3 regions of the Aminipila luticellarii genome follow, and region 1 is predicted to be linked to each of the others. Evidence: riboswitches for the same ligand, from Rfam matches in the RefSeq annotation. Region 1 holds a riboswitch; each other region holds the start of a gene.
The links. Region 1 has a riboswitch for cobalamin ahead of EQM06_RS04195 (diaminopimelate decarboxylase family protein). Riboswitches for the same ligand answer to the same signal wherever they lie in the genome.
Positions count from the first base shown of each region.

Region 2: it holds a riboswitch for cobalamin, as region 1 does, so the genes downstream of both, EQM06_RS03660 (sirohydrochlorin cobaltochelatase) here and EQM06_RS04195 (diaminopimelate decarboxylase family protein) in region 1, are expected to answer to the same signal.
Region 3: it holds a riboswitch for cobalamin, as region 1 does, so the genes downstream of both, cbiQ (cobalt ECF transporter T component CbiQ) here and EQM06_RS04195 (diaminopimelate decarboxylase family protein) in region 1, are expected to answer to the same signal.

Region 1 covers NZ_CP035281.1:923,532-927,819, forward strand. Annotated here, with positions in the region: gene EQM06_RS04190 (S-layer homology domain-containing protein) at 1-1,683, shown strand, start outside; cobalamin riboswitch at 1,842-2,057, shown strand; gene EQM06_RS04195 (diaminopimelate decarboxylase family protein) at 2,157-3,482, shown strand; gene pyrB (aspartate carbamoyltransferase) at 3,892-4,288, shown strand, end outside.
Region 2 covers NZ_CP035281.1:775,948-780,235, forward strand. Annotated here, with positions in the region: gene hemB (porphobilinogen synthase) at 1-788, shown strand, start outside; gene hemL (glutamate-1-semialdehyde 2,1-aminomutase) at 829-2,124, shown strand; cobalamin riboswitch at 2,214-2,399, shown strand; gene EQM06_RS03660 (sirohydrochlorin cobaltochelatase) at 2,542-3,339, shown strand; gene cobI (precorrin-2 C(20)-methyltransferase) at 3,397-4,089, shown strand; gene hemA (glutamyl-tRNA reductase) at 4,120-4,288, shown strand, end outside.
Region 3 covers NZ_CP035281.1:2,612,931-2,617,218, reverse strand. Annotated here, with positions in the region: gene EQM06_RS12185 (energy-coupling factor ABC transporter substrate-binding protein) at 1-169, opposite strand, end outside; gene EQM06_RS12180 (energy-coupling factor ABC transporter permease) at 169-930, opposite strand; gene EQM06_RS12175 (energy-coupling factor ABC transporter ATP-binding protein) at 949-1,779, opposite strand; gene cbiQ (cobalt ECF transporter T component CbiQ) at 1,791-2,630, opposite strand; cobalamin riboswitch at 2,769-2,971, opposite strand; gene EQM06_RS12165 (heavy metal translocating P-type ATPase) at 3,198-4,288, shown strand, end outside.

The DNA.
Region 1 (4,288 bases):
TCTAAAAGTGCTGCTTATGCAAATGGTGCAGGAGGTAAGGAAGCGGATCCTGCAGATCCGATATCTGAAAAGGAAATGAAGGTAAACTTTACATTAAAGGCTGATTCGGGGGTTTGGATTCCACGTACAACGGTAACCTTAAAATCTGATGCAACTGTATATCATGCATTTACGAAAGCATTGGATGAAAAAGATTTTTCTTATGTCATAACGAATAAAAACTACGTGTCCTCTATAACCAATGCATCAGGTAAAAGCTTAGTTGAATTTGACAAAGGGAAGCATTCGGGCTGGCTTTATAAGGTGAATGATGAGCTGCCAGATATTGCATTGACAAAGTATAAATTGCATGATGGGGACAATGTGGTATGGTATTACACAAATGACTGGACAAAAGATCCGGATGCAGTAGAAGCCGCCGGCGGGAAGGCAGCCATTAAGGAGTTTGAGGAGCTAACAAAAGAAAATACCGTAGGACGGATTGAAGTAGAAGCGACTATAGACAAAGATGGCAAGGGATCCGCTGATGTTTCGGCAAAGGATATAAGTGATGCCATAGCAGCTGCCGAAAAAGATGATCAAAATTCTGGTATTCAACCCAAGAAAGAAATAAAGATAGTAATTAATGCAGACAGCAAGATAAACGAGATAAAAACAAAGTTGCCCGAGGCTGCTGTGACAGAGCTGGGAAAGAAAGTGGATGTGCTGACAGTACAGACTCCTATAGCAAATATCAGACTGGATAAACAAAATTTAGACTATCTTTTAAAAAGTGCTGATGGAGATGTAATTTTTACGGTCAAAAAAGTAGAATTAGAAAAGAAAGCGGAGCTTACAGAAGAAAATAAGAGTAATCTCCAAGAAAAGATCAAAGGGGGATTTATATTTGATTTTAATTTAGTTACAGGAGATAAAAAAGTCTCTCAATTTGCAGATAATCTACAGATTTCTGTACCATATGCAGCAGCGGAGTCTGAGAATTCAAACGGCATCGTGGCCTATTATATAAAAGATAAAGGCAGTCTGGAAATCATGAAAAACTGTGTGTATGATTTACAGACAAAGATGCTGAGCTTTTCAACGGATCACTTTTCTAGCTATGCGGTAGGATATAGAAATATTTCGTTTAATGATATATCAAAACATTGGGCAAAGGATCAAATTGTTTTTTTGGCGGCAAGAGATGTGGTCAAAGGTATAAATGATGCAGGCTTTGCACCAGATGATAAAATAACCCGTGCGGAATTCGTACAAATGCTTGCTAATCTGGCAGGTGCGGATTTAAGTGCGTACGGAGATCCTAAATTTAAAGATGTCAAGGCAGGAGAATGGTTCGCCGGTTCAGCTGCGTGGGCTGAAGAAAAAGGTCTTGTCACAGGATCTTTAGAGAATGGCGGAGGTCTTAGCTTTGATCCGAATGATAGCATAACAAGGCAAGATATGTCTGTAATTCTTTCCAGATATATGTCAAAAATTGAAAATAAAAAATTAGAGGAAGTAAACAAAGAAGTGGAGTTTCGGGATAAAGAGGAAATCGGAAAGTATGCAGCATCAGCGGTTATCGAATTACAAAAAGCAGGAGTGATAAACGGAAAAACTGTAGATATTTTTGCACCGAAAGAAAGTGCCACAAGAGCAGAGTGCTCCAAAATGATTTCTGTATTGATGCAGAACTATTTATAAACATAGGGAAGATATGTGCGCAGTTGTTACTGAAAGTTATTTTTTAAAGAGTGGGTATTAGAATGATATCGTTAAGATCGATTCTTCTGAGCCCAGTCTTTTAAAGGGTAAAATTGGGCTTGAAATAACACCGTATGTGTGATAAACTAATAAAAATAGAAATTATATTACTTCCATGTTTCAGCTTTATGTTCCAATAAAGTCTGACTAAGAGGGAATCCGGTGAAAATCCGGAATGGACCCGCCACTGTGAGTGAGGAGTTTCTTTTAAGATTTATTCTGAAAAGGATAAATAGCCACTGAAGATTATTCGGGAAGGTTAAAAGAAATGTAGATACACAAGTCAGGAGACCTGCATGAGAAGCACGCCAATCCACGGGTAGCATGGATCATTGGCAAGAATACTAGAAATAGAACAGTAAAACGGACTGCGATTTTTGTCGCAGTTTTTTTGTTATGTGGGGGGATTACAAATGGATATTTTTGAGAATAAGATATTTAAAATTGAAAAAGAGCATTTATGTTTTGATGGAAGGGATTTAATAAAGCTGGTTGAAAAATATGGCTCCCCACTATATGTTTTCTCTGAAAGGGAACTGAGAAAGAATGTGAATGAAGTAATTGTTGCCTTTAGGACCTTTTATGATAAAACGAGTATACATTATGCAGCGCAATGTGAATCCACCCTGGCCAACCTGCAGGTCATAAGGGATGCGGGGTGTAATTTACAGGTCAACTCCGGAGGGGAATTGTTTAAAGGCCTGCAGGCCGGATTCGAGGGGGATCAGATCATATTCACCGGAGCGTGCAAAACAGGTGAGGAAATTGAACTTGCCATAAAGAGCGGAGTAAAGTCTGTTAATATTGACTCCATTTATGAACTGACCAGAATCGCTAAGATTGCCGAAGCTTTAGATACTCCGGTAAATATTGCCTTGATGGTGGCCCCTGAAATTTCCTATTACCATTCCGATCGTCATAGGCTGTCGGGGCAGGAATCTGAATTTGGTATTACATTTGAACAGCTTCGAACCGCTATTCGGATGTCTCAAAAAAACAAGAAGTACGTAAAGCTCAAAGGATACCACTTCCATCTTCAAAATGGATCACATGAGCCGGAATCCGTTCATGAAGCTTTTGTTACTATGCTTGAAACGGCGGTAAAAATGTATCAGTTGACTGGCTTTTCCCCGCAGAGCTTAAATATCGGAGGGGGTATTTCGTCCGACAACATGGGGCAGATTGCAGAAGCGGTGTCAGAAGAATTAAATGCAGCTACAGTGGAGAAATGGGCAGGAAAAGAATATGGTCAATTTTTTAAAGATATAGAACTGATTATTGAACCCGGAAGAAAAATCGCCGCTTCTGCAGGAATCCTGCTGACCAGTATTGTAAATGAAAAATATCGAAAAAATTTAAATGAAAATTGGCTGGTTCTGGATGAAGGCCTAAACAACGGAATGGAATTTGAAAGGCTTTTGAGCTATAATCAGCTGCTCTGCGCTAATAAAATAACGGAAAACCATAACATGTCCTATAAAATCAGCGGTCTGTCTTATGCATCATCAGAGGGCATCAGACTTCCAGGCAGCATAACCGCAGGAGACTTCATTGCTTTTATTAATGCGGGAGCATATAGCCATTCGTACCTGTCCAGTTTCAGCGGAAGGCCAAGACCGGGTGCCATTATGATCAAAAAGAATGGTACGGTAAAACAGATTAAAAGGCCGCAGCGATATGAAGATCTGTTGGAAGGGGAAGAACCTTTCCGAGAGGAATTAAATGTATGCGCGATTTGAGGACTATTTTGGTAAAAAATAAATACATAGTTTTGCCATGCATTTTTCTATTGACATCACATGATAGGCATGGTATTATATTGAAGATTTAGGCACGAGGAAAAAGAGAAAGTGCGATTTTGTGGAATTTATGGCAGGTTATACTAGTGTGTTAAAACCTTGCTGTAAAGTGAATGGTAGGAAGGAATTATACATATGTTAATGACGTTTGAAAATTATATAAGAGAGAATTACGACCTTACAAAAGATTTTGAGAACTCGGCGGCATATCCTTCGGTTTTAGAATTAATTTGTTTATTGCCGTTGTCCGGGAAATCGTCTCTATTGGAGATGCCCTTTTCTTTAGATGATTGTATTATTTAATCTTCCATTATTGGAAGATTTTTTTTTGCTGGAAAGGAGATTTAATATGTTAAAAGGTAGAAATTTATTGGAACCTATGGACTTTTCTTTAAGCGAGCTTGAGGAAGTATTTGATTTGGCGGACAGAATTATAGGCGACCCTGCAAAATATGTGCATGCTTGTGATGGTAAGCTGCTGGCTACACTGTTTTATGAACCAAGTACAAGAACCCGTTTCAGTTTCGAGGCAGCCATGCTTAGACTGGGGGGACAGGTCATTGGATTCTCCGAACCCAATTCCAGTTCAGTGGCAAAGGGGGAAAGTATTGCAGATACGGTCAAGACCGTTGCATGCTATGCCGATCTTGCCGTCATGAGGCATCCGAAAGAAGGAGCTCCCAAGGTAGCAGCTCACAGTACGAGCATGCCGGTCATTAATGCCGGGGACGGAGGACATCAGCACC
Region 2 (4,288 bases), 150 kb from region 1:
CCGTATCAAAAGCAGGTGTGAGGAATATCATTTTATTTGGGGCACCTGCTCATAAGGACGAATGCGGAAGCGGAGCATATGACGAGCACGGGATCGTACAGGAAGCCTTGCGGGCGGCGAAAAAGGATTTTCCGGACTTGTATTACATCGGAGATGTATGCATGTGCGAATACACATCCCATGGGCATTGCGGCATTTTGAAAGGGGAGACCGTGGATAATGATAAAACACTTCCGCTTTTGGCACAGACCGCAGTATCGCAGGTTCGAGCCGGTGCAGACATGGTGGCGCCTTCTGATATGATGGACGGCAGAGTGCTGGCTATTCGGGACGCTTTAGATGAAGCCGGCTATGAAAATACGCCGATTATGTCCTATGCCGCTAAGTATGCTTCTGCTTTTTACGGGCCTTTCAGGGAAGCCGCAGGCTCAGATAACTTTAAAGGTAACCGAAAAACATATCAGATGGACTATCACAACAGGCGGGAAGCGTTGAAAGAAGTATTTTTGGATTTGGAGGAGGGCGCGGACATTATCATGGTGAAGCCTGCCCTGTCTTACTTGGATATTATCCGAGAGGTTCGGGATAATATAGATGTTCCGGTAGCGGCCTACAGCGTGAGCGGCGAGTACGCTATGATCAAGGCCGCGGGAATGGCCGGCATGGTAGATGAAGCTTCCATTATCGCAGAAACGACGACCAGCATTTTCAGAGCGGGTGCAGATATGCTGATCACTTATTTTGCCAAAGAAGCGGCACAAATGATTCAGAGCGGACAAATTGGTTAACCTATCAGATGGCACCTGGATACGTATGGAGGAAATGCAAATGTTGAACAATAAGACAGATCGATCAGAACGTTTATTTGAAGAGGCGAAGCACTACATACCGGGTGGAGTCAACAGTCCGGCCAGAGCCTTTCAGGCAGTCGGCACGACTCCCAGGTTTATAGAAAAAGCAGACGCTCAGTTCATTTACGATGCGGACGGAAATAAATATATCGATTATATTGGTTCATGGGGGCCGATGATCCTTGGAAATAACAATCCCGGAGTTTTAAAGGCTGTGCAGGAAACAATCGTCCATGGACTTAGCTTCGGTGCCGCCACGGGAAGGGAAATTACCATGGCAAAGCTCGCCTGCGAGATGATTCCGTGCTTTGAGATGGTGCGGATGGTAAATTCGGGGACGGAGGCCACCATGTCTGCCCTCCGCACGGCAAGAGGCTACACGGGAAGAAATAAGATCATCAAATTTGAAGGCTGCTATCACGGGCACAGCGACGGTCTTTTAGTGAAAGCAGGTTCCGCATTGATTGCGGAAGGCGGCTCGCCGGACAGCGCAGGTGTTACAGAAAACTGTGCAAAGGATACGCTGACAGCAAGATACAACGACATGGACAGCGTAGAAAAATTGTTTGAAGAATACAAAGGAGATATTGCCGCCGTTATTATTGAACCAGTCGCAGCCAATATGGGCGTGGTTCTGCCGCAAGATGGATTCCTGAAAAACCTTCGTGAAATCTGTGATCTTCATCAGACTGTTCTGATTTTCGACGAAGTAATCACCGGCTTCCGATTAGCACCCGGCGGGGCGCAGCAGCTGTTTGGTGTGACGCCGGATATGGCGACCTTCGGCAAGATTATTGGAGGCGGTATGCCGGTAGGGGCTTACGGCGGCAGACGGGACATCATGGAATGTGTAGCACCGGTAGGGAAGGTGTATCAGGCGGGTACACTGAGCGGAAATCCGGTGGCAATGGCGGCAGGTATTGCTCAACTGACCTGCTTAAAGGAAAATCCGTCTGTATATGAGCATATTAATTCCCTGGGAGAAATGTTGTACGGCGGCCTTAAGGAGATCATAGCTGCGGCGAAAGTGGACTGCACGGTCAATCATATCGGCTCCATCGGAACCCTGTTCTTCACAGGCGGACAGGTAACCGATTATACTTCTGCCAGAACGTCAGATTTAAAGCGATATGCAGAATATTTCCGATATATGATTCAGCATGGCAATTATTTTGCACCGGCCCAATTCGAAGCCATGTTTATTTCAGATCAGCATACGGAAGCGGATATCCAAAAAACGTTGTCCGACGCGGCTGTATTTTTTGGCGTATAAAACAGGCACTGCCTTTCAATGGAGCAGGCTGTATAGAATGTATTTAGGGGGTTGTACGACCCCCTGTTTTAGTGTTACAATATATTGGACAATAGAGAAATATTGTAGGTGCCCGGGGATTCCTACCGGGAGAATAGGGAAGTTGGGTAAAAGCCCACGCGGTCACGCCGCTGTAATGGAAGAGTCGTGCTTCATGAAGCCACTGTGTAAAAATGGGAAGGAGAGTACGATGTTGACGCCAGAGTCAGAAGACCTGCCTACGGTATCGGATTCTGTTCGGTCGTTCAGACTGCAACAGAGGTTACACTTTTTTTGCGAAGGATGAATAAGTGTAATAAGAGGGGCTTATTGTCAGCCCCCGTATTACGCTGTTCTGATTTTCAGAATGGCGATTTTTTTTAAGGAAGGTTAAATGAAATGAAGAAAGCCCTATTGATCGTAAGCTTTGGGACCAGTCACAAGGAGACCAGAGAAAAGACTATTGGTGAAATTGAACGATTTATAAGCAGAGCTTACCCGGACAGGGAGCTCAGAAGAGCCTTTACCAGCAGTATTATTATGAAGGTTCTTAAAACCCGTGATCACATGCATGTGGACAATGTTCGGGAAGCGATGGAAAGGTTAGCAGAAGACGGATTTAAAGATGTGCTGGTGCAGCCTACCCATATTATAAACGGAGAAGAATACGAAAAGATGATGGAGCAGATCACGCCCTTTAAGAATAGCTTTGACGCTATTTCCGTGGGCAAGGCTCTCCTGACCTCTTCCAGAGACTATGATGAAGTCTGCAAAGCAATTATGGCGGAAGTACCGGAATTGGATCAGAAAAAAAATGCAGATCAGGCGGCTAAGACGGCGTTGGTTCTGATGGGACATGGGACAGGACATTTCTCGGATGCCGCCTATGCGGCACTGGATTACCGATTTAAGGCATTGGGCTATGAAAATGTCTTCGTAGGTACTGTGGAAGGCTATCCGGAGGTGAGTCTGGTTTTAAAACAGGTAAAGGACTACGCACCGGATGAAGTCGTGCTGATGCCGCTTATGGTAGTGGCCGGAGATCATGCGGTCAACGATATGGCAGGAGAGCAGGAAGATTCATGGAAAGTCCTCTTTAAAAATGCGGGATATAAGGTGACCTGCATCCTAAGAGGAATCGGAGAATTTACGGGAATACAAAAAATGTATTTAGATCATACAGCTGATTGTGAATAGACGATTAGTGTTGAAAAACCAAGGAAAACAGCGAAAAAGGAAATGCGGAGGAATGGAATGGCAAAATTATATGGAGTAGGTGTCGGACCCGGAGATCCGGAACTCATGACATTAAAAGCGGTGAGGGTAATTGAGGAATGTGATATTGTAGCCATTCCCAAGTCCGGTCAGAGTATCAATGTGGCGTATACCATAGCGAAGGGTGCAATCCCGGATTTAGATAAAAAGCTGGTGGCAGAGCTGGATATGCCCATGACCAGAGACAGGGGAAAGCTCGAAGCCAGTCACGATGCGGCGGCAGAACAGGTGAAAAAATGGCTCGACGAAGGAAAAAATGTGGCCTTTCTGACCTTGGGAGATCCGACGATCTATTCCACATACGCCTATGTTCATAATCGGGTGCGGGATGCCGGATATGAAACAGAAATTCTCTCGGGCATTCCTTCTTTTTGTGCGGTTTCAGCCAGATTGAATGACAGCCTGACCGAAGGGGAGGAGGCTCTGCATATTATACCGGCTTCTTATAAGGGAACCGAGGAGGCCTTACTGATGAAAGGAACCAAGGTTCTGATGAAGAGCGGAAAATCCATAGGAAAGCTGAAAGAATATATTCATTCCATGGAGAATCCTCCTACCGTTAAAATGGTGGAACGCTGCGGCATGGAAGGTGAGCGGGTATTTGAAAATATAGAGGCCATTGATGAAAATGCCAGCTATTTTTCCGTACTCATCGTCCGAGATAAAAAATAGAGGACAGATACATTTGAAAGGCGAATCGGAATGCGTATTAGAATGGTAGGCATTGATCACAGCAAAGCATCGCTCGACTACAGGGAGGCCTTTTCCTTTACAAAAGCAGGAGTAAAAGAAGCTCTCGGGGAAATGAAAAAACGGTTTCAGCTGAAAGGCTGCATACTCCTTTCCACCTGCAATCGGACAGAGCTTTGGA
Region 3 (4,288 bases), 1.1 Mb from region 1:
GAACGGGCGTGAACCAAGGGGTATATTCTGTTCCTGTTATTTCAGAAATGGCAACGCTGCCCGCATCGTCAGAACCGCCGAATTCAGCGCCTTTCAATGCAAATAATGGAACAATAGCTATTAACAGTGCAATGATCAATAAAATGATAACCTTTGATTTCGTTTTCATTATTTTGTGTCACCTCCAACTTCAAATCTTAAATCGGCTAATTCCGGTTTTGCATAGGTTTCAAGACCCATGATAATAATGACGGTAAGAATTCCTTCAATAATGGCAAGCGGAAGCTGAGTCGGAGCGAAAACCGCAAGGAATTTAACAACAGAAGCCATATATCCTCCGGTAGGGGAAGGATAGGCTATCGCCAGCTCTAAACTGGTAACGCAATATGTAAATATGTCACCAATGGACGCGGCAAGAAAAATGCCAACATATTTATTTACATGTAATTTTTTGCACAGAATGTAAATTCCGTAGGAAAGAAATGGTCCTGCGATCGCCATGGAGAAGGTATTGGCTCCTAATGTAGTTAATCCTCCATGTGCAAGCAGAATAGCCTGAAAAATCAATACGATAATACCTAAAATGCTGACAGCACTAGGACCAAGCAGAATAGCTCCCAGACCTGTACCTGTCATATGTGAACAGCTGCCTGTCACAGAAGGAATTTTTAACGAGGAAATTACAAAAACAAAGGCTGCAGCCATAGCAATCATGGTAATATTTCTGCGGCTTTGAGCAAGGGTTTTCTTAATGGACAGAAAGCCGGCTACCAAAAATGGAATACAGATCACGCCCCAGACAATACACATACTAGGCGGAAGATATCCCTCCATAATGTGCATTGCGCTTACTGTTGGAGTAATACCGAAAAACAAAGCGACAGCAGTAACGCTTACAATCAGTTTTTTTTCTTTCATACTCATTTTCATATTTACTCTCCTTTTCTATTATATTTTTTGAATTACTTCCTGTAGTTCCTGAAATGTCTTTGGATAAACCTGTTCATCTTTGAGCAGTGCGTGCTCGACCAGCAAGTCATAGACCTTCATTAGCATGGGCTGTTTTAAATTAGCCTGCTTTAAGATTTCGATCTCTTGAAAAATTTCAAATGGCGTACCGTCGGCAATAATCTTTCCCTCATTAAAAACAAGAACCCTCTCCGCCCATCGATAGACGAAGTCCACATCATGTGTAGAAATGAGCATAGTTTTTCCCTCCGAAGAAAGTTTTCCTAAGACCTCTTCCAGCATTTCCGCATTTAGCGGATCAAGCCCTGCCGTAGGCTCATCAAATATGATGATTTCTGATTTCATAGCAATAATATCAGCAATGCTGACCCGTTTCTTTTCCCCTCCGCTTAAATAGTGAGGCGGCCGATCCTTAAATTCAAGAATGTTCATATAACGCAAGGCTTCCTCTACACGCTCTAAAACCTCTTCTTTTTTCAGCTTTAGATTCATCGGGCCAAATCCGACCTCTGCCAAAACAGTAGAAGCAATAATCTGATTATCTGCGTCCTGAAAGACGATACCGATATTTTTCCGTAATTCCTTCAGATTCTTTTTGGTTATTAAAGTTCCTCTGTAATAAATGTCGCCTTCATCCGGCGTAAGAACTCCGTTGGTATTCAGAAAAAAGGTAGACTTTCCGGCACCGTTGGAGCCGATAACAGCAATTTTTTCACCCTCATAAATATCCACACTGATGTCGTGCAGAGCGGTTTTTCCGTTTCCGTAGCAATACTGTAAGTTCTGAATTTGTAAAATCGGGTTTTTCATAAAGATCCTTTCTATTTTGTGATGTACCATAAAGCTAACAGAAAAAATATGAATATAGCTGCTATAACAACTTGTTTTGCTTTTATATTCTGGGTTTCTTCCAGAACCATAAATTGTCCGTCATAACATCTGGCTTCCATGGCATCATAATAGGCGTTGGATTTTTTCATGGAAACGATCAACATATTGCTTGCAACTTTTCCAAATGTACTCCAAGAAGTTTTTAGATCGCAGAAGCCCAAACGGGAATCTGCGGAATTTCTGATATTGATGTTGACATCAATCAGAATAAATATATAACGATAAGTCATCAGCATCAACTCTGTAAAGAGCTGGGGCACATATGTCTTCTGTAACACGCAGATGATTTCTGAGGATGGAGTCGATAAAGCCATCATCTCCATTGCGCTGATTGCACCGAAAACCTTTAAAATTAAAAAGCACATCATCTTTAAACTCTTTTCGGAAGTAATAATATAAAAGAATCCCAGATGTAAATTGTATTGACCGATCGGTTGCGTGGAAAAGTCAATACCGACCATAATTGTGCCAAGAAGAATAAAGGTAATGGGAATCGTCAGCACGGATACATATGCGTGAACTGGAAGTCGGCCCTTTATTACCGTTAGATATGCCATGGCTATCATGACGGCGATGGACACATATGGATTGTTTAGCGCTATGCATAAAATTAATGTCAAAGCAGAAAACGATACCTTGAAGGTCGGATTCCAACGCCTTATCCCGGAATTATACGCGTAAAAATCAATACTGGAGCCTTCTCCGTGTTTGTGTCCGATTTTATGGTGTTTATGATGCTTTCTGTTCGTAGGAACGATATGTTCTTCCATTTTTCTTATCCTCGACTATATTTCTAGAAATTTATAGGGCATGCCCTGTACGCATCTTTCAAATAAAAAAGACTGCAGCTTTCGCTACAGCCCGTTTTCCTGTAAAACACAATAAAGATATAAACCGATCTCCCTTCGGATTACATGGAATTTTATGCAGGTCTTCTGGCTTACGGATCAACGTCATCTTCCGATCTTCCCAAAGCTCATGCTTCAGTGATCTTCCTTTTTGGAACAGGTTCTGACTCCCCGATTACAGCGGCGGGACCGCGCAGGATTATGACCTGCTTCCCTCTTAGCCGTCAAACGCATTTGACGGAACATAAAATAACTATTTAGTTGCATCTTGATATTATCACCTCCGGTATTTAATGTCAAGGGTGCGAAGCGTTTTATTGGGATTCTTGCAGAAAATTGCGGGAATAAGGCCTTGACAAAAATAAAGGGTGGTTGACAAAAGAAGGAAACGTGATATAGTTTTCGTATCCCCTATAGGGGGATACAGAAACAACAAGAAAGACCGATAGAAAGATAAATATATTGCGATAAGGGAGGACAAAACAAAAAATGAAAAGCTGGATAATAGAAGAAGACAAGCGTAATTTAATATGGGTTATCCTATCGGGAGCAGCACTGCTCGGCAGTCTATTTCACTGGCAGGAAGGAGCCTTACCCTTTGACCCGGCGTGGGCAGCCATTGTCTTATGCGGGATTCCCATCCTTGTTGGGGCAATCAAGGGCTTGGTGGTGGATCACGATATAAAGGCCGATGTTCTTGTTTCCATTGCACTCGTAGCTTCCGTATTTATAGGGGAATATTTTGCTGCCGGAGAGGTCGCTTTCATCATGGCCATAGGGACTCTGCTGGAGAACGGAACATCTAAAAGAGCCAACCAAAGTATAGAAAATCTGATGAAACTTACTCCGCGAACCGCCCGGGTGATTCGAAAGGGCAGGGAAGAGATAATCCCGGCGGAGCAGGTAAAGGTTGACGATATATTAGTAGTGCTGGCGGGGGAAGCCATTGCAGCAGACGGTGTTATTTTATCGGGGCAGACCTCTATTGACCAGTCGGTCATGACGGGCGAATCTCTGCCGGTAGATAAAACAGCCGGAGATCCGGTGACCAGCGGGACAGTCAACCAGTACGGCACCTTTACCATGAGGGCCACTCAAGTTGGTGAGGACAGCTCCCTTCAACGGATGATCAAACTGGTGAAAGAGGCCGGTGCCAACAAGGCTCCTATCATAAGCCTGGCGGACAGATGGGCCACCTGGATGGTGTGGGCTGCATTGGGCGCGGCAGTCATCACAGGGCTTGTTACCGGGGAATGGATTCGTGCGGTCACCGTTTTGGTCGTATTTTGTCCGTGCGCATTTATATTAGCTACACCTACGGCGATTATGGCCGGTATCGGCAATGCCGCAGCGTATGGTATCATCATTCGTTCGGGTGACGCATTGGAACGCTTTGCCAAAGTAAAACACATGGCTTTTGATAAGACCGGAACGCTTACTTACGGCAAACTAAAGGTGATTGCACTGAAAAGCTTTAACGACAGCCTTTCTGAAGAGAAGGTGCTATATTATGCAGCCACCGCAGAGCAGCGCTCGGAGCACCCTATAGGAAAATCTATTTGTGCTCATTATCGAGCGTT